Regions from separate parts of the Amycolatopsis sp. 195334CR genome, predicted to be linked through region 2. Evidence: riboswitches for the same ligand, from Rfam matches in the RefSeq annotation. Region 2 holds a riboswitch; each other region holds the start of a gene.
The links. A riboswitch is a leader RNA that binds a small molecule or an ion and turns the genes downstream of it on or off. The one in region 2 is predicted to bind S-adenosylmethionine.
Positions count from the first base shown of each region.

Region 1: it holds a riboswitch for S-adenosylmethionine, as region 2 does, so the genes downstream of both, thrC (threonine synthase) here and JYK18_RS07165 (methionine ABC transporter ATP-binding protein) in region 2, are expected to answer to the same signal.
Region 3: it holds a riboswitch for S-adenosylmethionine, as region 2 does, so the genes downstream of both, JYK18_RS42190 (aminotransferase class V-fold PLP-dependent enzyme) here and JYK18_RS07165 (methionine ABC transporter ATP-binding protein) in region 2, are expected to answer to the same signal.

Region 1 covers NZ_JAFJMJ010000001.1:4,625,623-4,632,328, reverse strand. The annotation lists gene sthA (Si-specific NAD(P)(+) transhydrogenase) at 1-541, shown strand, start outside; gene holA (DNA polymerase III subunit delta) at 989-1,957, opposite strand; SAM riboswitch class I at 2,081-2,214, shown strand; gene thrC (threonine synthase) at 2,226-3,485, shown strand; gene JYK18_RS21690 (ComEA family DNA-binding protein) at 3,722-4,459, shown strand; gene JYK18_RS21685 (DUF2637 domain-containing protein) at 5,683-6,435, shown strand; gene JYK18_RS48035 (winged helix-turn-helix domain-containing protein) at 6,428-6,706, shown strand, end outside.
Region 2 covers NZ_JAFJMJ010000001.1:1,472,012-1,478,717, forward strand. The annotation lists gene JYK18_RS07155 (ABC-F family ATP-binding cassette domain-containing protein) at 1-980, opposite strand, end outside; gene JYK18_RS07160 (4-(cytidine 5'-diphospho)-2-C-methyl-D-erythritol kinase) at 980-1,945, opposite strand; gene JYK18_RS07165 (methionine ABC transporter ATP-binding protein) at 2,027-3,037, opposite strand; SAM riboswitch class I at 3,235-3,323, opposite strand; gene rsmA (16S rRNA (adenine(1518)-N(6)/adenine(1519)-N(6))-dimethyltransferase RsmA) at 3,393-4,250, opposite strand; gene JYK18_RS07175 (resuscitation-promoting factor) at 4,371-5,780, opposite strand; gene JYK18_RS07180 (TatD family hydrolase) at 6,142-6,706, opposite strand, start outside.
Region 3 covers NZ_JAFJMJ010000003.1:1,067,318-1,074,023, forward strand. The annotation lists gene JYK18_RS42185 (pyridoxal-dependent decarboxylase) at 1-1,420, opposite strand, end outside; gene JYK18_RS42190 (aminotransferase class V-fold PLP-dependent enzyme) at 1,453-2,784, opposite strand; SAM riboswitch class IV at 2,822-2,936, opposite strand; gene JYK18_RS42195 (M23 family metallopeptidase) at 3,001-3,678, opposite strand; gene JYK18_RS42200 (potassium/proton antiporter) at 4,029-5,507, opposite strand; gene JYK18_RS42205 (MOSC domain-containing protein) at 5,690-6,199, shown strand; gene JYK18_RS42210 (penicillin-binding transpeptidase domain-containing protein) at 6,186-6,706, opposite strand, start outside.

The sequences.
Region 1 (6,706 bases), 3.2 Mb from region 2:
ACGGCTCAGCGTGGACGGCCACTACCGCACCGAGGTGCCGCACATCTACGCCGTCGGTGACGTGATCGGTTTCCCCGCGCTGGCCGCGACCTCGATGGACCAGGGCAGGCTGGCCGCCTACCACGCATTTGGTGAGCCGGCGAACGAACTGGCCGCCCTCCAGCCGATCGGCATCTACACCATCCCGGAAATCTCCTACTGCGGCGCGACGGAGGCTGAGCTGACTTCGTCGTCGATCCCCTACGAAACCGGCACCGCCCGGTACCGCGAACTAGCCCGAGGCCAAATAGCCGGCGACTCGTACGGGATGCTGAAGCTGTTGGTGTCCACAGAGGACAGGAAGCTGCTCGGCGTCCACGTCTTCGGCACCGGCGCCACCGACCTGGTCCACATCGGCCAAGCCGTAATGGGCTGCGGCGGCACCGTCGACTACCTGGTGGACGCCGTCTTCAACTACCCGACCCTGTCGGAGGCCTACAAGGTCGCCGCCCTGGACGCCACGAACAAGATCCGCGCCCTGGCCCGCTTCACCACCACCTGAGCTTTGCCACCCCAGCCCAACACCCAGCGACGCTCGAAGCCCCGATCCAGCGCCAGCGACTGAAGCCACCCGGCCCGCGCCAAACCCGCCAGTACCCAGCTGGCGGCTCGTGCCGACCCCACATCCGTCACGGTGCCCCAGCTCCGTGCTGGTGCCACACCACCATGCCGGTGCCCCAGCTCCGTGCTGGTGCCGCACATCCGTGCCGGTGCCCCAGCTCCGTGCTAGTGCCGCACATCCGTGCCGGTGCCCCAGATTCGCGCGGGCACCTCAGCTCCATGTCGGCGCCCAGATCATGTCGGCGCGCCAGTTCGCGTCGGCACCCAGTTCGCGTCGGCGCGCCAGTTCGCGTCGGCGCCTCAGCCCCACGCCAGCGCCCCGCGTGTCAGCGCCTCAGCTCCGTGCCAACACGCCAGTTCCCGAACCAGTCCCCCGAAGCTGCTGACCTCAGCGCCGTTCCTTAGCCGCCGCGATCGCCAGCACCGCCCGCTCCAGGGCGTAGTCCGGATCCGCCGCCGCCCCCTTCACGTCCGCGTTGAGCTTCGCCACGACGCGCATCGCGTCCGCCAGCCCGTCCGGCCCCCACCCGCGCACCTGCCCCTGCGCCTTCCGGATCTTCCACGGCGGCATCCCCAGCTCCCCCGCCATCGCGTTCGGGTTCCCGCGCCCGGCCCCGGCCACCCTTGCGATCGTCCGTACCGCGTCCGCCAGCGCGTCGGCGACCAGCACGTGCGGCACACCGATCTGCATCGCCCAGCGCACCGACTCCAGCGCCGCCGCCCGATCCCCGGACACCGCCTTCTCCGCCACCGCGAACCCGGTCACGTCCGCCCGGCCCCGGTGGTACTGCCGAACGGCGTGCTCGTCGACCTTCCCACCGGAGTCGGCCACCAGCTGCGTCGCGGCCGACGAGAGCTCCCGCAGATCCGACCCCACCGAGTCGATCAGCGCCATCACCCCGGCGGCGTCGATCTTGCCGCCCGCCTGCCGGACCTCGTTGCGCACAAAGGCTTCCCGCTCGGCGGGCTTGGTGATCTTCGGGCATTCGACCACCTCCGCCCCGGCCTTGCGCAGGGCAGCAGGCAGCGCCTTGCCCGCCTTCGTCCGGCCGCCGCCGGTGTGCACGATCACGAGCACCACCCCATCGGCGGGGTCCTTGACGTAGGCCAGGATCGCGTCGCCGATCTCCTGCGAGGCGTCCTGCGCCCCATCGATCGCGATCACCCGGCCCTCGCTGAACAGTGACGGACTGACCAGCTCGGCCAGCACCGGGGCTGTGAGTTCGGACACCTTCATCCGGGTGAGGTCCGCCGCCGGATCGGCCCTACGGGCGGCCTCGAGAGCGGCTCGAATCGCCCGCTCGATGAGCAGTTCTTCCTCGCCGAGCACGAGGTGGAGCGCGGCTGCGTCGGTCACGGCACGATCCTGCCACGCCCGGCTACGGCTAGCCCGGCACGGTGAGGTCCTCGCGTGGGCACGGCGTGATGCCGTACGGTGTTGGCGAGGCGCCGCGCCCAGCGCGGCCCGACAACCGAATACCGCTCATCCAGAGGGGCAGAGGGATACGGCCCGAAGAAGCCCCGGCAACCGGCGTCAGCCTGTCATCTCGATTCCGCGAGGTAGCTGACGATCACGGTGCCAATTCCGGCCCACACCCGTGGGGCAGATGAGGAAGGACCTCGCGATGACTGCCACCCTCCGCACGACCAAGCGCACCCTGGACCTCGGCCCGGCCGTCGAGCTGGTGTCGAAGGAAGAGGGCCACCGCCAGCCGCTGGCGCCCGAGTTCGTCTCCGCCGAGGACTTCTCCCCGCTCGAGGTCGCCTACGACTTCGGCCGCGTGCGCCGCGAGGACATCGAGAAGGGCCCGCGCAACATCTGGCGCTACAAGAGCCTCCTTCCGGTGCCGTCGAACGTCGAGGAGATCCCGAACACCGAGCCCGGCTGTACCCGGCTGGTGCGTGCCGACCGGCTCGCGAAAGCCTTGGGGCTCAAGCGAGTCTGGGTCAAGGACGACACCGGCAACCCCACCCACTCGTTCAAGGACCGCGTGGTCGCGGTGGCACTGGCCGCCGCCCGCGAGTTCGGCTTCGAGGTGCTGGCCTGCCCCTCCACCGGCAACCTGGCCAACGCCGTGGCCGCGGCCGCGGCCCGCGCGGGCTGGGAATCCGTGGTGCTGATCCCGAAGACCCTGGAGCGGGCCAAGATCCTCACCACCGCGGTCTACGACGGCGCGCTCATCGCCGTCGACGGCAACTACGACGACGTCAACCGCCTGGCCACCCAGCTCGCCGCGGAGAACGAGAACTGGGCGTTCGTCAACGTCAACGTGCGGCCGTACTACTCCGAGGGCTCGAAGACGCTGGCCTTCGAGGTGGCCGAGCAGCTGGGCTGGCGCCGCCCGCAGCAGATTGTCGTGCCGATCGCCTCCGGTTCTCAGTTGACCAAGGTGGACAAGGGTTTCCGCGAGCTGGGTGAACTCGGTCTCGTCGAGCAGTCGCCGTACAAGATCTTCGGCGCCCAGGCCACCGGCTGCTCGCCGGTCTCGGCCGCCTTCCGCGCCGGGCACGACGTGGTGCAGCCGGTCAAGCCGGACACCATCGCCCGCTCGCTGGCCATCGGCAACCCGGCGGACGGCCCCTACGTGCTGGACGTGGTCAACCGCACCGGCGGCTCGATCGAGGACGTCAGCGACGAAGAGGTGGTCGAGGGCATCCGCCTCCTGGCGCGCACCGAAGGCATCTTCACCGAAACCGCCGGCGGCGTGACCGTGGCGACCGCGAAGAAGCTCGTCGAGGCCGGGAAGCTGAACCCGGACGAGGAAACCGTTCTCCTGATCACCGGTGACGGCCTCAAGACGCTCGATGCCGTCGAGGGCAAGATCGGCCCGCGCGCCACCGTGCCCGCCTCCGCCGACGCGGTTCGCGAAGCTCTCGCCAAATAATCTCCTTTCCTGAACACGAATGTGGCTTCCGGACGCTGGCCCGTCCGGGAGCCACATTTGTCTTTCGCGGTAGAACAACGGACTCGGCGCTGGGAAACAACGGCTCTTCGGCCATCAAACACCCGAACGCCGAATTCGTCCACGCCGCCCGCTGAGTTGTCCACAACCACCCACTTATCCACAGCCCCCGCCCCGCCCCCTGGCCTCCCCCGCCCCATCCCCATAGCGTCGAAGGCGTGTTCGAACGTCTTCAATCACTCGCCCATCCCGGAGCACCATCCTCCGAGGAACCGAAACCGGATCTCGCCGAACTGGCGGCCCGGGTCGAACGCGACCGCACGCGCAGGCTGGTCACGCGTTGGCTCCCCAAAGCCCGTGGCAGTCCGGTAAAACGCCGCACCGCGATCGTGTTCGCCATCGCCGGTGTGCTCTCGATCGTGCTCACGGCCCTGCTGCTGTTCGGCGGCGGGCCGGAGCCGGAGCGCGCCCCGCCATTGCCGATCGCCCGTGCGGCACCGGTTTCCAGCGCACCACCACCGAGCGCGTCCGCCGAGTTGGTGGTGAGCGTGATCGGCAAGGTCATCCGGCCGGGCCTGGTCACGCTTCCCGCCGGAGCGCGGGTCGCCGACGCGGTGCGTGCGGCCGGTGGCGCCTTACCCGGCACCGATCTTGCCACCGTGAACCTGGCTCGCCGTCTCAGCGACGGGGAGCAACTCGATGTGGGAGCACCACCACAGGCCCAAGGTCCGGCGCCGACTTCCCCCGGCGCCGGACCCGAGGTCAAGGTCGACCTCAACACCGCGAGCCTGGCTCAGCTCGACGATTTACCCGGTGTCGGAGAAGTGACCGCGCAACGCATTCTCGACTGGCGCAATCAACACGGCCGTTTCACCGCGGTCGAGCAACTCCGTGAAGTGGAAGGAATCGGCGAAACCCGGTTCACGCGCTTGCGTGATCAGGTGACCGTGCAATGACCCAGGCCGCCGATTCGGCGGTCACCCCGGAACCGGCCGGGCACGACATGCGGCTGGTACCGGCCGCGCTCACCGTGTGGCTCGGCACGCTCGGCGGCCTGCTGTTCGGCTGGTGGGTGGCTCTCGCGGTCGGCGCGGGTGTCGCAGCGATGGCGGTTGCCGGACTGGTCGTCGCCCGCCGCCGCGCAGCGGGCGACGAGCGGTTTCGAGCGCTTCTGTTGGCACTACTGGGTTTCGGCGCGCTGCTCGCGGTGGTGGTGACGCCACGGTTGCAGGCCGCGCAACAGGATCCGATCCGTCCGGCGGCGGATCGAGGAGTACACGCGGTGTTCCGGGTGACGGTCACCGAACGGCCCCGGCCGATCCGTTCGGCCGGCTACGCGGGAAGGGCAGGTGGTACGAGTGCGGTGCTGATCCCGGCTGAGGTCGCCGAAGCCACGGTCGACCGGCGGGCAGTGGTCTCCGACGGTCGAGTGGTGTTGCTGGCCGCGTTGGAAGGCTGGTCGGATCTGTTGCCAGGGCAGCAGGTGACGGCCTCGGGTTCCCTGGCCCCGGGGCGTCAGGCCGAGCTGACCGTGGCGGCCCTCCAAGTACGAGGGCCACCTCTAGCGGTCACCGAGGCGCCGTGGTGGCAGCGGGCAGCCGCATCAATGCGAGCAGGACTCCGGAAGGCATCCGGCGTGCTCAGCGAGGAACCCGCTGGGCTGGTGCCGGGGCTGGCGGTCGGTGACACCACCGGCATGTCACGTCGGGTGGAGGACGAGTTCCGTGATGCGGGCCTGTCACACCTGACGGCGGTCAGCGGGAACAATGCTCGTCCTACACATGCGGCTAGGACGAGCGAGTCCAGTGGGCACCATCGCCGGGAGGCAGACGGCCCGCCCGCTCCTGACCTCCGAGGAGCGCTCGCATGCGTGTGTGGATCTACCGGGTGGCCGTGGTGTCGGCCCTCGTCATCGTGCTGCCGTGGGTGCGCGGCATCGGCGCCCCGCTGATCGGGCTCGGCTGATGGCCGCGCGCGGGCTGTGCCCCGAGTGCAAGCACCAGCACGGGCTCACGAAGGACGGCACCCTTCGCCGCCACAACGACCCGAACGCCATGCCTCGGATCCAGAGGTGCGATGGCTCCGGGAACAGCCCGGTGTGCCCTGGCAACCTCCGCGACTGCCCGACGTGGCAGCACCACCCGGTGTGGCACGCCTGGAACTCCGGGGAGGACGCGTGATGCGCGCGAACACAACCCCGGGGCACCTCTCGACCTGGAGCGGCTTCCTCTTCGGCTCGGTGGTCAGCGTGGCCGCCAACGTCTTGGCGACCCGCATTCCGCCCGAGGGGGCAGACGCCGGCTGGAGCCCGACGCTCGCGGCGCAGATCGGCGCCGCCGTGTGGCCGCTCGCACTGCTGATCTCGGTCGAGGTGCTGTCGCGGGTGCCGTGGCCGGACCGCTGGACCTGGAAGGTGGCCATCTACCTCGGCGTGGGGGCGGTGGCCCTGTTCTCCGCCGTCATCTCCTACCAGCACATCCGGGACCTGCTCCTGCACTGGCACTACCCCACCTTGTCGGCCTCGGTCGGTCCCCTGGTGATTGACGGCCTGATGACGGCCGCCGGGATCGGGCTGCTGGCGGTCTCCCGGCACCGCCAGGAGATCGCCAACCACCAGGACCAGACCTCGGGAGCCACCACCGAGGACCAGGCGCCCACGATCCCGCCCGCCAGCCCGGTGGAGGACCCCGAGCCCGCGCCCGCCAAGCGCCCGAAGCCCGCCCCTGCCGCCAAGCGCCAGCCGCGCCCGGTGGCGGGTGACCTGGTGGAGCGCGCCCGGGAGCTGGTGCGCCAGGCCGAGGCGGCTGGCGAACAGGTGGGCCGTGGGCGTCTGGCGAAGGAGTTGGGGATCTCCGACCACCAGGCCCGCCAGGTCCTCGCCGAGGCGCGCAAGACCCCGCTGGCGCTGGTGAAGGGCGCCGACGGTGGGTAGGAAGCGGCACCTGACCATCGGCCGGTCCTGGTACGCCTTCGACGTGCCGTTCCTGCTGGGCGGCTTCCTCGTGCTGGCGGGCTGGTTGGCGCGCCTGGCGTGGCGCTGGCGGCGGGGTCTGGTGCCGGTCTGGGTGTTCATCCTGGCGGGCTTCACCAGCCTGGTGATCCACGCCTGGTGGCCCACCTGGTGGGCACTGCCTGGTGCGCTGGCGGTCCTGGTGATCGCCAGCCTGGTGGCCACCCTGGTGAACGAGCGCCTGGCGACCGCC
Region 2 (6,706 bases):
TTGAGCAAGGTGGTCTTGCCGGAGCCGTTCACCCCGACCAGGCCGATCCGGTCCCCCGGGCCGATCCGCCAGGTCACGTTGTCCAGCAACGCTTTCTCCCCGGCGGCCAGGGTCACGTCCTCCAGCTCGACCACGGTCTTGCCCAGCCGCCGCCGGGCGAAGCTCATCAGCTCGACGGAATCCCGCGGCGGTGGCACGTCGGAGATCAGCGCCTCGGCGGCTTCGATCCGGTAGCGCGGCTTGGACGTGCGCGCCTTCGCCCCGCGCTGCAACCAGGCGAGTTCCTTGCGCGCCAGGTTCTGCCGCTTCTCCTCCAGCGTCGCGGCCAGCCGCGCGCGTTCGGCCCGCGCGAAAACCCAGTCGGCGTAACCACCTTCGTACTGCTCGACCCGCCCGCCGACGACCTCCCAGGTCCGGCCGCAGACGGTGTCCAGGAACCAGCGGTCGTGCGTGACCACCACCAGCGCGGTCTTCCGCGCGAGCAGGTGGTCGGCCAGCCAGCGCACGCCTTCGACGTCGAGGTGGTTGGTCGGCTCGTCGAGCACGACCAGGTCCAGTTCGCCGACCAGCGCGGCGGCCAGTGCCACCCGGCGGCGTTCCCCACCGGACAGCGTGGCGGTCGGGTTGTCCAGGCCCAGCGCGGTGATCCCCAGACCCTCCACAATGGACCGCACGCGGGCGTCGGCGGCCCATTCGTGGTCGGCGTCGTAGGCGGCCAGCGCGGCGTCGCGCACGGTCTCGCCGACCAGTTCGGTGCGCTGGGTGACCACGGCCATCCGCAGCCCGCGCACCTGGCTGACCCGGCCGCTGTCCGGTTCCGCGATGCCGGTGAGCACTTCGAGCAGGGTGGTCTTGCCACCGCCGTTGAGCCCGACGACGCCGATGCGCTCGCCCTCGCCGACACCGAGCGAGACGGCGTCCAGCAGCGGGCGGACGCCGTAGGACTTGGAGACCGATTCGAGGTTGACCAGGTTGACCATTACGCGTGCACCTGCGGCGGGACGGGACGGGGATCGGTGTCGCCGCCGACCGTCCTGGCGCCGGGCACCGGCCCGTGCGCCACGCGCACGGTGCGGCAGACCCCGGCCCCGGACAGCTCGGCCGCGACTTCGAGCGCGGATTCGGCGTCCTCGCAGAGGAACGCGCAGGTCGGGCCGGAACCGGAGACCGTGCCCGCCAGCGCACCGGCGTTCACCCCGGCCCGCAGCGTGCGGCGCAGGCCAGGGCGCAGCGAGACGGCCGCGGCCTGAAGATCGTTGCCCAGCAAGAGGGCCAGCTGCCTCGGATCACCGGAGGCGAGCGCTTCGACCACCGGGGCGTGCGAGCCGATCCTCGGTGGATCGCCCTCCTCGCGCAGCCGGTCGAGTTCGCTGAACACCCTCGGGGTGGACAGGCCCTTCTGGTCGAACGCGAGCACCCAGTGGAAGGTGTGGCGCGAGAGCACGGGCACCAGGCGCTCCCCGCGGCCGGTACCGAGCGCGGTGCCGCCGTAGAGCGCGAACGGCACGTCGCTGCCGAGCTTCGCGGCGACCTCGGCGAGTTCGTCGCGGGTGATCTCCAGCTTCCACAGCGAGGCCAGCCCGACCAGGGTGGCCGCCGCGTCGGCGCTGCCACCGGCCATGCCGCCGGCCACCGGGATGCCCTTGCGCAGCACCACCCGGATCTTCGGCTCGCTCTCCGCGCGGCCCACGTGCGCGGCCAGCGCCTGCACCGCGCGCCAGGCCAGGTTGTTCGCCCCGGTGGGCACGGACTTCTCGCCCTCGCCGTACACCTCGACGCCGGGGTCCTCGGTCACCGCCACGGTCACCTCGTCGGCCAGCGACAACGCCTGGAACACGGTCACCAGCTCGTGGAAACCGTCCTCGCGCAGGTCACCGACCGCCAGGTGCAGGTTGATCTTCGACGGCACCCGGACGGTGACTGGAGGCGGGACGACAGCGAGCACGGGGTCAAGCCTACGTGGCGGCAAAAAAGTCGTGCGTGCGTAGTGCCGTTCCGGCCCCGCGCACGCACGACTGGAGTTGCTTCAGGCCGCGACGCCCTGCGGGCCGCTGACCGGGTGCGTCACGTGCGCCCCGCGCTCGGCGATCCAGGCCAGCGCGCCGTCGGCCTGGTCCCCGCGGAGGCCGATGCGGAACCGGCCGACCGGGGTGTCGCCGATCCGGGTCAGGCCGCCGCCGATGGTGGCGATGTCGGTGCCGAACCGGGTGGCGGCCTCGGGCAACAGCGCGCCGACCGAGGCGAAGCCGATCAGCACCACGTCGACCGCGCGGTCGTAGCGGGCCGACTGCGCGCGGGTGGTCTCGATGGCGGGCAGCAGCGCCTGGGCGGTGCGGCTCGACGGGTCGACCAGCAGCGAGAGCACGTTGCCGTTCTCCACCACCTTGCCGTCCTCCAGCACCGCGACGTCGTCGCAGATGCGGCGGACCACGCCGGCGTCGGGCGTGGTGACGAGCACGGTCAGGCCCAGCTCGGCACGGGCGCGGTCGAGCGCGGTGAGCACACCGGCCGCGTCGTCGCCGTTGAGCCCGGCGGTCGGGTCGTCGGCGAGCAGGACGGCGGGCGAGGTGGCCAGTGCCTTGGCCACGGCCACCCGGCGGCGCTGCCCGGGGTTCAGCTCGGCGGGGTGCTGGCCGCCGCGCTGGGTCAGGCCGACGAGGTCGAGCAGGTTGCCGACGCGGGTGCGGCGGCGCGGGCCCTCGACGCCGAGCTGCTCCAGCGGCGAGGCCACGTTCCCGGCGACCGTGCGCTCGGGCTGCAGCGCGACGCGGGAGTCGACGATGCCGACCTGGCGGCGGATCTCCCGCAGGCGGCGGCCGTCGAGCGTGCCGGTGTTCAGCCCGTCCAGGCGGACCACGCCGCGGTCGGGGCGCTCCTGCAGCGCGACGCAGCGGGCCAGGGTGGACTTGCCGGAGCCCGCCGCGCCGACCACCCCGTAGAGCGAGCCGGCGTTGATGTCGAAGTTGACGTCGCGCAGCGCGTGAACGGGCGCGGCGTCGCCGGGGAAGGACTTGGTCAGGTTTTCGAGCGTGATCACGTGAATGCTCCAACAGCTGGGCGCGGACGCGCGCCGACCACAAGGAAGCACCGTCTGTTTCGACGGTGTGGCGTAAACCGGAAAGCGGCGAAGTGGGTACTGGGTCAGTCGTTGGAGCGACGACACGCACTTACCGTGCGGCGACCTTCATCCACTACTCGGCGTCGAGTCAGCATTCGCGACCGGTACACAGGATTCCTCCATCGGTCCTGGCGTTAGCACCTGCCCTCTCGGGTGGTTGCTGCGACTTCGGCGAGCCAGGCCTCTCAGTCGCTCGGGATGGATGCACAAGGAGTACACCCGATCCGGCTCGCGAAACGCAAGTCCGTAGTCGGAGATCACACGAACAGCCGCGTTATCCCTCGTTTTCGGCGGCCGCGGCGATGCGGGCGAAATCCTCGACGGTGAGTTGTTCACCCCGGGTCCGTGGATCGATACCGGCCGCGGTCAGCAGGTCCCCGGCGCGTTCGGCCGAGCCCGCCCAACCGGCGAGTGCCGCGCGGAGGGTCTTGCGGCGTTGCGAGAAGGCTGCGTCGACCACGGCGAAGACGGTCTTCCGCTCGGCGGGCCGGGTGGTGGGCACGCGCTCGAAGGCGACCAGCGCGGAGTCGACGTTGGGCACCGGCCAGAAGACGGCACGCGGCACCGCGGCCACCTTCTTCGCCCGGCCGTACCAGGCGAGCTTGACGCTGGGCACGCCGTAGGTCCGGCTGCCGGGGCCGGCCGCCATCCGGTCGGCCACCTCGGTCTGGACCATGACGAGACCGCGGGTGAGGGACGGCAGCTCGGCGAGCAGGTGCAGGACGACGGGGACGGCGACGTTGTAGGGCAGGTTCGCGACGAGCGCGGTGGGCTCGCCGACGTCGGCCTGGTGGACCCTGAGCGCGTCGGCGGGGACGACTTGGAGTTTGCCGGCCGCGTCGGGTGCGTGCTCGGCGACGGTCTCGGGGAGGCGGTTCGCCAGGACGGGGTCGATCTCGACGGCGACCACGCGGGAGCCGGTGGCGAGCAGGCCGAGGGTGAGCGAGCCGAGCCCGGGGCCGACTTCCAGGACGAGGTCGTCTTCGGTGACCTTTCCGAGCTCGGCGATCCGGCGCACGGTGTTGGGGTCGTGGACGAAGTTCTGGCCGAGCTTCTTGGTCGGCCGCACGTCGAGTTCGGCCGCCAGGCCGCGGATCTCGGCGGGGCCGAGGAGCCCGGCTGGTTTGGTCACCAGTGGATTCTAGGTGGCCCCGGGCTTCGGCTCCGACCTGGACCGAGTGTCACGCGGACCCGGGAACGGAAACGGCCCCCGGTGACGTGCGCACCGGGGGCCCTTTCAAGAAAACTGCGATCAGGGCAGGCCGAGCTTCTTCTGGCAGTGCGGCCAGGCGCTGTAGCCGCCGCGGGCGTCGCGGAGCTTGGTGGCGACGGCGATCTGCTCTTCCCGGCTGGCCTGGTGCGGCAGCGGGGCGTACTGCGTGCCGCCGTAGGCCTTCCAGGTGCTGGCGTTGAACTGCAGCCCGCCGTAGTAGCCGTTGCCGGAGTTGATGGCCCAGTTGCCGGTGGACTCGCAGTGCGCGAGCTTGTCCCACACCGCACCACCGCTGATCGGCGGAACGGCCGACTTCTTGGTGCCGACCCGGACCTTCTTCGGCTTGGCTTCCTTGGTGATCTCCTCGGAGATCTTCTCGCGGGCGACTTCCTTGTCGTTCTCCTTCGTCACCCGGTAGGTGACGTTCTTCGAACCGGCTTCGCCCTGCTCCTCGACGACGGTCTTGCCCTTGTCGAGGGTGTCGTCCTCGATCTCCTCGACCGGCGGCGGGATCTCTTCGTTCTCGTTGACCACCGACACGCCGGTGCGGCTGACGTGCACCTCGGCACCGTCGGTCAGCTTGTAGTCCATGCCGCCGTCGACCTTGTCCTCCGGGCCGATCGTCAGCTGCAGCTCGCCGAAGAACTCCTTGGCGGTCACCGCGTTGGTCTGCACCTGGCGGGGTTCGTTGCCGCCGTCGTACAGGGTCACGTTCTTCAGGGTCTTGACCTCGAGGGTCATCCCCTCGAGCGGGATCTGGCCGTCGCCACCGACGGACATCCAGGTGCCGGGCTTGGCCGCCTCGGCGAGACCGAGCTGGGTCATCGCCTCGGACACCGTGGTCGCGCGCACCCACGCCTCGCGGGGGCTGCCGTCCACGATCAGGTTCAGCTGGCGCCCGCGCTCCAGGGTGATGACCGTGTCGTCGGCCACCGCGGCGTCCGGCGACGGCGAGATCGCGTCGTGCGCGCCGATCTGGTAGCCGGCGTCCTTGAGCACCTCGCCGACGGTGCCGCCGAAGGTGTTGACCGTCTGCTGCGCGCCGTCGACGTCGACGGTGACGCTCTTGTTCATCGCCATCGCGGCGGCGCCGCCACCGGTCAGGGTGATCAGGACGGCCAGCACGGCGCCCTTGAGGAAGCGCTTCTTCCAGGTCTTCGCCGCCTTGACCACACCGTCTTCGACGGGCAGCGGCGCGCCCCGCGCGACCCGGTCCTCGCTGATCTCATCCGGGATGATGATCGGCGGGAGCATCGTGGTCTCGGCGTTGATCAGCCGGATCAGCTCGTCGACGTCGACGTTGGCCTCGGCCATCAGCGCGTCGGCGTCGGGGCCGAGCACCGTCAGCACGTCGTGCTGGGTGACGTTCAGGTCGTCGGAGAAGTCCAGCTCGCCCTCGGGGTTGGGCCAGTCGAGCGTACCGACGCCGCCCCCGGAGGAGGCGAACATGCTCGTCGGGTTGTCCTGGCGCGCGTATTCGCCGCGCCTGTAACCACCAGTCACTGGGTCGATCCCTTTCAGAAAAAGGCCGTTGCCTTCATTTCGGCGCCGGAGCGCCAGTTATCCGGCTCCCGCAGCCAGCGCCATCCAAGTCCGCCCGGGCTTCGGGGGCCCGGTCGCACTTCCCCGACGTGCACTGACGTGACTGTGGGTGTCCCGGCGACGGCCCCTCTGCGGGCAATCGACCGGCACGATCACGGGACAGTAACGAAGACTCGGAGGTTGCGCAAACACCCCCCGCAGTGCCGTGATCTGCATCACTCCTCAGATGGCCCAGCAGGCCGGATCTTTTGTCGCAATGCGTCAAACCCTAAGTAACGGTGGGGAGTTGAAAGACCCGTTCGGCGGTCTCGCGCACCGCGTTCGAGATCGTCTCCACGGACTCTTCCCGCAGCTCAGCGAGGTTACGCACGGTGTACGCCGTGCAGTAGGGCTCGTTCGGCCGTCCACGGAAGGGATGGGGGGTCAAAAATGGTGCATCCGTCTCGACCACGAATTGACCGAGTGGCGAGATCCGGGCCGCGTCGTGCAGTCCGCGCGCGTTCTTGAAGGTCACCGTGCCGGCGAACGAGAGCACGTACCCGGCGTCCAGGCACTTCCGGGCGAACTCTCCGTCACCGGAGAAGCAGTGGAAGACCACCGTCTCCGGCGCGCCCTCCTCGGCCAGGATCCGGAGCACGTCGTCGTGCGCGTCGCGGTCGTGGATCATCAGCGTCTTGCCGAGCCGCTTGGCCAGGTCGATGTGCCACCGGAACGCCTCCTGCTGGGCGTCGTGCGGGGCGTAGTCCCAGTAGTAGTCGAGCCCGGTCTCGCCGACCGCCACCACCCGCTCGCCGCGGGCCAGGCGCTCCACTTCGGACCGTTCCGCCTCGCCG
Region 3 (6,706 bases), on a different contig from region 2:
CCAGCCTGGCCCCGATCTCCCGCACCACCGAGACGAGCAGGGCGATGTCCGCCGCGCCGGTCCGCCAGTTGACGATCGCCGGCCGCAGCGCGACCCGCCCCCGGTACACGGTCGTGCCAGCGTAGACCCGGCCGTCCGCCAGCAACTCGGCCCCCAGCCGCCGGTTCAGCTCGTCCATCCGTTCGTCGTCGAATCCCTCGTGGTGGTACCGGAAACACACCACGTTCAGGCCCGGCGGCGCGAGCGGTTCCAGGTCCGGCGCCTCGTCGACCAGCTTGCCGAGCAGCCGCGCGAGTTCGTGGTGGCGCTCGATCATCGCGCGGTGGCCGTCGCGGCCGTAGGCACGCAGCGTCGCCCAGATCGGCAGGGCGCGGGCGCGGCGGGAGGATTCCGGGCCGAGCGAGTTGTAGTTGATCCTGGCCTCGTCACCGACCGGCAGGTACGCCGCGTCGGGCATGCCGAACGACTGCACCAGGCGCCGGGGTTCGCGCAGGAAGGCGAACCCGCTCTCGTACGGCACGTTGAGCCACTTGTGCCCGTCGGCGGCCACGGAATCGGCGCGCTCGACGCCCTTCACCAGGTGCGCCGTCTTCGGGGAGACCGCGGCGAAGAGGCCGAACGCACCGTCGATGTGCAACCACGCGCCGTACTTCTCGGCCAGGTCGGCCAAATCGGCGATGGGATCGAAGTCGCCCGCGTTGACCTCACCGGCGTTCCCGATGATCACCGCCGGGCCGTCGACCGCGGCGAGTTCCGCTTCCATCGCGGCGAGATCCACCCGGCCGGCGTCGTCGCGGGCGAACACGCGCACGGTGTCGCGGCCGCAGCCGAGGATCTGCAACGCCTTGCGGCTGCTGGGATGCACGTAACCGCTGGAGAGCACCGGCAGGCGCGGCAACCCGAGCAGGCCGTCGGCGCTGACGTCCACCCCGTGCTGTTCGGCCCACCAGTGCCGGGCGGCGGCCAGCCCGGTCAGGTTCGCCAGCGTCGCGCTCGGGGTCAGCACACCGCCGTAGGACGCGGGCAGGCCGAACAGGTCCTTCAACCAGCCCAGTACGACGGTCTCCACCCGGGCCGCGAAGGGCGAGGTCGGCCAGAGCCCGGCGACCTGGTCGAGCAGCGACGTCACCCAGTCCGCGGCCTGCGCCGCCGGGGTCGAACCGCCGACGACGTAGTGGAAGAACCGCGGACCGGACGAATGCGTGGCCGCCTCGGTGCCGATCCGCACCAGCTCGCGGAGGCTGGGCAGGGTGCCGTCACCGCCTTCCGGCAGTGGCCCGTCGAGCTCGTCCAGCAGCGGTGCGGTGGCCGGGTCGTGGACCAGCCGGTCCCCCAGCGAAGCCAGGTACGGCCCGGCGGCGTCGGCCACCAGTCGCAGTGCTTCGGCCGTCGCGTCGCGTTCCTCCAGCGGATCTCCCATACCCGCAGAAGATCACGCGCACGGGCGCGCGTCTAGGCCAGGAAATCCGGCAGGGGCCGGGGATCCGGGGTCGGCGCCCAGCGGCCGTCGACCTTGCCGTACTCCCAGCGGGCTCCCCTGGCGACGATCTGCCGCAGGGCGAGCAGCAGCCGGTCGACGTGCTCCTCGGTGCTGCCGAGGCCGAGGCTGACACGCACCGCCTGCTGCCCCTCGCCGCCCGCGTGCCGGATCAGGCGCCGCGTCGCGATGTGCGCGCAGAACGCGCCGTCCCGCACGCCGATGCCGTATTCCGCGGAGAGCACCGCGGCCAGCCAGCCGGGCTCGAAGCCGTCGATGACGAAGCTGAGCGTGCCGACGCGGTCGACGTCGGCGTCGAACAGGCGCAGTTCCGCGAAGCCGGGAACGGAGGACAGCCCGCGGTGCAACCGCCGCAGCAATGCGTCCTCGTGCTCGCGGATGGCATCCCAGTTCTCCGAAAGCGCTTCGCACGCCACACCCAGCGCGTACACCCCGACCGTGTTGGGCGAACCGGCTTCGTGACGCTCCGGCCCGGAGTTCCACACCACGCCGATCTCGGCGCTTCCGTTGCGCTGCACCGCTTTGGTCGCCCCGCCACCGGCGAGGTACGGCTGCCCGGCCCGCAGCCAGTCGGCCCGGCCGACCAGCGCACCGGCCCCGAACGGCGCGTACAGCTTGTGCCCCGACAGCGCCACGTAGTCCACGTCCAGCTCGCGCAGCGAGAACGGCCGGTGCGGCGCCAGCTGGGCCGCGTCCAGCGCGATCCGCGCGCCGTGCTTCCTCGCCACCGCGGCGATTTCGGCCACCGGCAGCAGTTCGCCGGTCACGTTGGACGCGCCGGTGAGCACCACCAGGCGCGGACCCGGCGCGCACTCCGCCAGCGCACTGTCCACAGCGGACACCGCGGCGAGCCTGGTGCGCGGCGGTTCCACGCGGTGCACGCGCGGGCCGCGCCACGGCAGCAGCGCCGCGTGGTGCTCGGTGTCGAACAGCACCACGGAGGTCTCGCGCGGCAGGCACTTCGCCAGCAGGTTGAACGAGTCGGTGGTGTTGCGGGTGAAGATCACCGCGTCCGAGGAGCGGGCGCCGGTGAAGCGCCGCAACACTTCCCGGGTGCGCTCGTAGACCTTTGTGGACACCTGGGAGGCGAAGCCCGCGCCGCGGTGCACGCTGGCGTACCAGGGCAGGAACTCGTCGACGGCGGTGCGGACCCGCTGCAGGCAGGGCGCGCTCGCGGCGTGGTCGAGGTTCGCGTAGCCGATCTCACCGCCGTTGACCAGCGGCACGGACAGCGCGGCACCGGCGACTTCCGGGACGGTGCAGGTGCGTTCGAGTGCGAGCGTCATGGGGGGCCTCCTCGATGTCGGGACCCCCGACCGAGAGGATCCGCGCTTGCCCGCCACACCTCGTGACGAGCCAGGTCCTCACCCGGGGCACCCCACCGCGGTTGGAGGGTTGCCGGCCAGCTAGCCGGGGCTTGACGCTGGCACTCATGACCTAGCCGAAAAGGTAACCCACTGGGCGGCGCCCGCGCCAGGGCCGCCCAGTGGGTGAGATGGCGATCACTCCGCTTCGTACCGGAACCGGCCGGGGAGCTGGACCGCCTCGCCATCGGCGACACGCGTCGCGACGCCGCTGTACTGCGTGGTGCCCTCGGTGAACCGCCAGCCGCCGAATTCCTTGCCGTCAACGGGTTCCCCGTGCGATTCGGCAATGCGGGAGTGGACCTGGCCGTAGCTGAGGCCGTCCCAGTTCCCGGCGTCCAGCGCGTCCGCCGACCGCGCGGTCCCGTCCGGCAGTGTCCACAGGGTGAAATGCACGTGGGCGCCGGAACTGCTGCCACCGCAGGGCAGCGCGTTGCCGGTTTCGCCGAGCAGCGCGCCCGGTTCGACGGCCTGCCCGTCGGTGACCGCGATGCGCTCCAGGTGGTAGTAGCCGGTGCGCCAGCCACCCGCGTGGTCGATGGTCACCCAGTCGCCGCCGTCGCAGTGCTGCAGCCGGACCGTGCCGGCCAGCGGCGCGCGCACCAGGCCGTCGCGGGGGCTCAGGTCGAGCGCGTTCTTGACCCCGCTGGTGCCGTTGTCCGAATGGATGCCCGCCGAACTGACCTGCTGCCCAGCCTCGAACGGCAGGGCGAAGACGGGGAACGCCTCGGCAGCCGAAGCAGACGGCGCCAGCAGCACCCCACCGGCGAGCACGGCGACCGCCGCCAGCCCACGAAGGTTCGACGAGTCAGCCACGCTTCGTGCTCCCCACACTCGCTACCCACCATTCGGGTTAGTCAATGCGAGCGAAACGTAAGCCATTCGGCGGAAGTTAGGAATACACGAGGTGAGACAAAACCGCGTTAAGTGACCCAAGTCACACTGAATCATCGCTGCTCAGACGGGTTCACACGCCTACTCGAGCCGGGCCGCGGCCACTCCAGCCGGACCACGGCTACTCGAGCCGGACCACGGCCACTCAAGCCGGGCACGGCTACTCAGGCCAGGTCACGGCGACTTGAGCCGGGCCATGGCCGCGAAGGCCAAGTCACGGCTACTCGGCCGGGCCACGGCTCTCGAGCCGGGTCACAGCTGCTCAGGCCGCATCAGCTACCGGATTCGCCTCGCCAGCGAGCCAGTCTGCCCGCCCTGTCGATGGCCCGCAGCCGCCGCTCGGCGGCCGACCGGGCCGCCTCGGTGGTGACCACCAGCAGCTGGTCCAGCTCCTGGAGACGGCTGGTGCTCTGCGGCGTGAACGACTTGCCGCCGCGGACCACCAGGCTCACCGAAGCCCCCACCGGCAGGCGCAGCTCGGACAGGTACACGCCGTGCATCCGCGACCCCCGCTGGATGCGCACCTGGAGCAGTTCGGCCCCCAGCTCGTCCAGCGGCGCGGCGTCGACCTGGATCTCCCTGGCCTCGGTCGAATCGGACAGCCCGAGCCACCGGCCGAGCGGGGTCAGCGTCGCGCCCTGCAGCAGGGTCAGCACGATGACCAGGACAAACACCGCGTCGACCAGCTCCTGCGCCCCCGGCACGCCCTCGGCGAGCGGGATCATCGCGAGCACGATCGGCACCGCCCCGCGCAGCCCCGCCCACGACAGGAACACCTGCTCGCGCCACGGCAGCTTGAACGGCAGCGCGGAGATCAGCACCGAGGCGGGCCGCGCCAGCAGCAGCACCACCGCCCCGGCCACCAGGCCCTGGACCAGGCTCTCCAACAACCTGCCCGGCGAGGCGAACAGGCCGAGCAGCACGAACAACCCGATCTGTGCCAGCCACCCGAGCCCCTCGGCGAACGACAGCGTGTCGGACCGGTGCGGCAGCCGGGAGTTGCCCAGCACCACCCCGGCGACGTAGGTGGCCAGCAGCCCGGACGCGTGCGCGAGCTGACCGCCGGAGTAGGCGACCACGCACACCGCGACCGTGGCCACCGGGTAGAGACCGGTGGCGGGCAGCGCCGCCTTGCGCAGCGCCGCCGCGCCCACCCAGCCGAGCACCAGCCCGATCAGCAGTCCCGCGCCCAGCTCGTAGACCACCAGCAACGGCAGCGTCCAGTCCACTGTGGTCCCGGTGGCCAGCACGACGACGGCGATGTAGGCGGGCGCGTCGTTGATGCCGGACTCGATCTCCAGCGTGCCGACCAGCCGCTTCCCGATGCCCGCCGAGCGGAGCACGGAGAACACCGCGGCGGCGTCGGTCGAGGCGAGCACCGCGCCCCACAGCAGCGCCATCCGCCAGTCCAGCCCGAGCAGCAGGTGCAACGCCCCGCCGGTGATCGCGATGCTCACCCCCACGCCCACAGTGGACAGTGCGATTCCCGGCCACAGCGCCGGTTTGACGGTCTGCCAACGAGTGGTCAGGCCGCCCTCGGTGAGGATCATCACCAGCGCGGCCAGGCCGAGCGACTGGGTCAGCGTGGCGTTCTCGAACTCCAGGCCCAGCCCGGCTTCGCCGATCAGCACGCCGATGCCGAGGTAGAGCAGCAGCGAGGGCAGCCCGAGCCGGATCGAAACCCGCACCGCCAGCACGGAAACGAGCAGCACGGCCGCGCCGGCCCCGAGAATCACCGGGAGCTGGTCCATCCGCCGCCTCCCCTCGCCACCTGATCGCTCACTCAGAATAGTGAACGCGCGTTCGCGTGGTGACATCGGTGCGGCGCAACGGAAAATGGCTGTCCCCCGATTCGGCCGAATGGTTGACTTCCGACATGCCCCTGGTGCACTCGGTGAATATCGGCTCCGCGCAACCGAATCCGTGGAAATCCGTGCCCACCACGGGATTCCACAAGCGACCGGTCCCCGGCCCGGTGCTCGTCCGGGTGCCGGGACCGGCGGGCAGCGGGCTCGACGATGATCACGTGGGTGACCACCGCAACCACGGCGGCGAGGAGCAGGCGGTGCTCGCGCACGCGGTCGAGGACCTGGCGCGCTGGTCGCGGCTGCTCGGCCGCGAACTGCCGCCCGGCTCGTTCGGCGAGAACCTGACCACCAGCGGCCTCGACCTCACCGGCGCCCCGATCGGGCAGCGCTGGCTCGTCGGCGAGGAACTGGTGCTGGAGGTCAGCTGCCCGCGCGTGCCGTGCGCGACCTTCGCCGGGAAGATCGCCGAACCGCGGTGGATCAAGCGCTTCGTCGAGCACGCCCGGCCCGGCGCCTACCTGCGGGTGATCACCCCGGGCCCGGTCCGCGCCGGTGACCCCGTGCGGATCATCGCCCAGCCGGATGGCGCCCCCACCATCGTCGACGAGTTCCGCGACTTCTTCAGGTCGCGCTGAGGAACCGGGCGCTCACCTTCAGCGCGGGCCCGGACGAGCCGGCGTCCTCCACCAGCACCGCGAACGCCAGCTCACCGCGGTAGCCGGTGAACCAGCCGTGCGCGCCACGGCCGTCGCCGAACTGCGCCGTCCCGGTCTTTCCGCGCACCTCGCCGTACTCGGCCAGTTCTCGCGCGGTACCGCCGGTGACGACCTCCCGCATCATGGTGCGCAACGGGCCGAGCACTTCGGCCTCCGGGGCCTCGTACCCGGTGGTCACCACGGACGCGTCGTCGCGCCAGAGCGACGGCGTGATCGGCTGCCCGCTCGCGACCGTCGCCGTCATCAGCGCCACGCCGAACGGGCTGGCCACCACGTCGCCCTGGCCGATGCCCGCCTCGACCCGCTTCGCCTCGTCCTCGTACGCCTCCACCTTGCCCGCCTCGGTGGCCAGGCCGGGGATGTCGAAGTCCGCGTTCAGGCCGAGCCGGGTCGCCGCGTCGGCGAGCGCGCCGGCCGGCAGTTCCC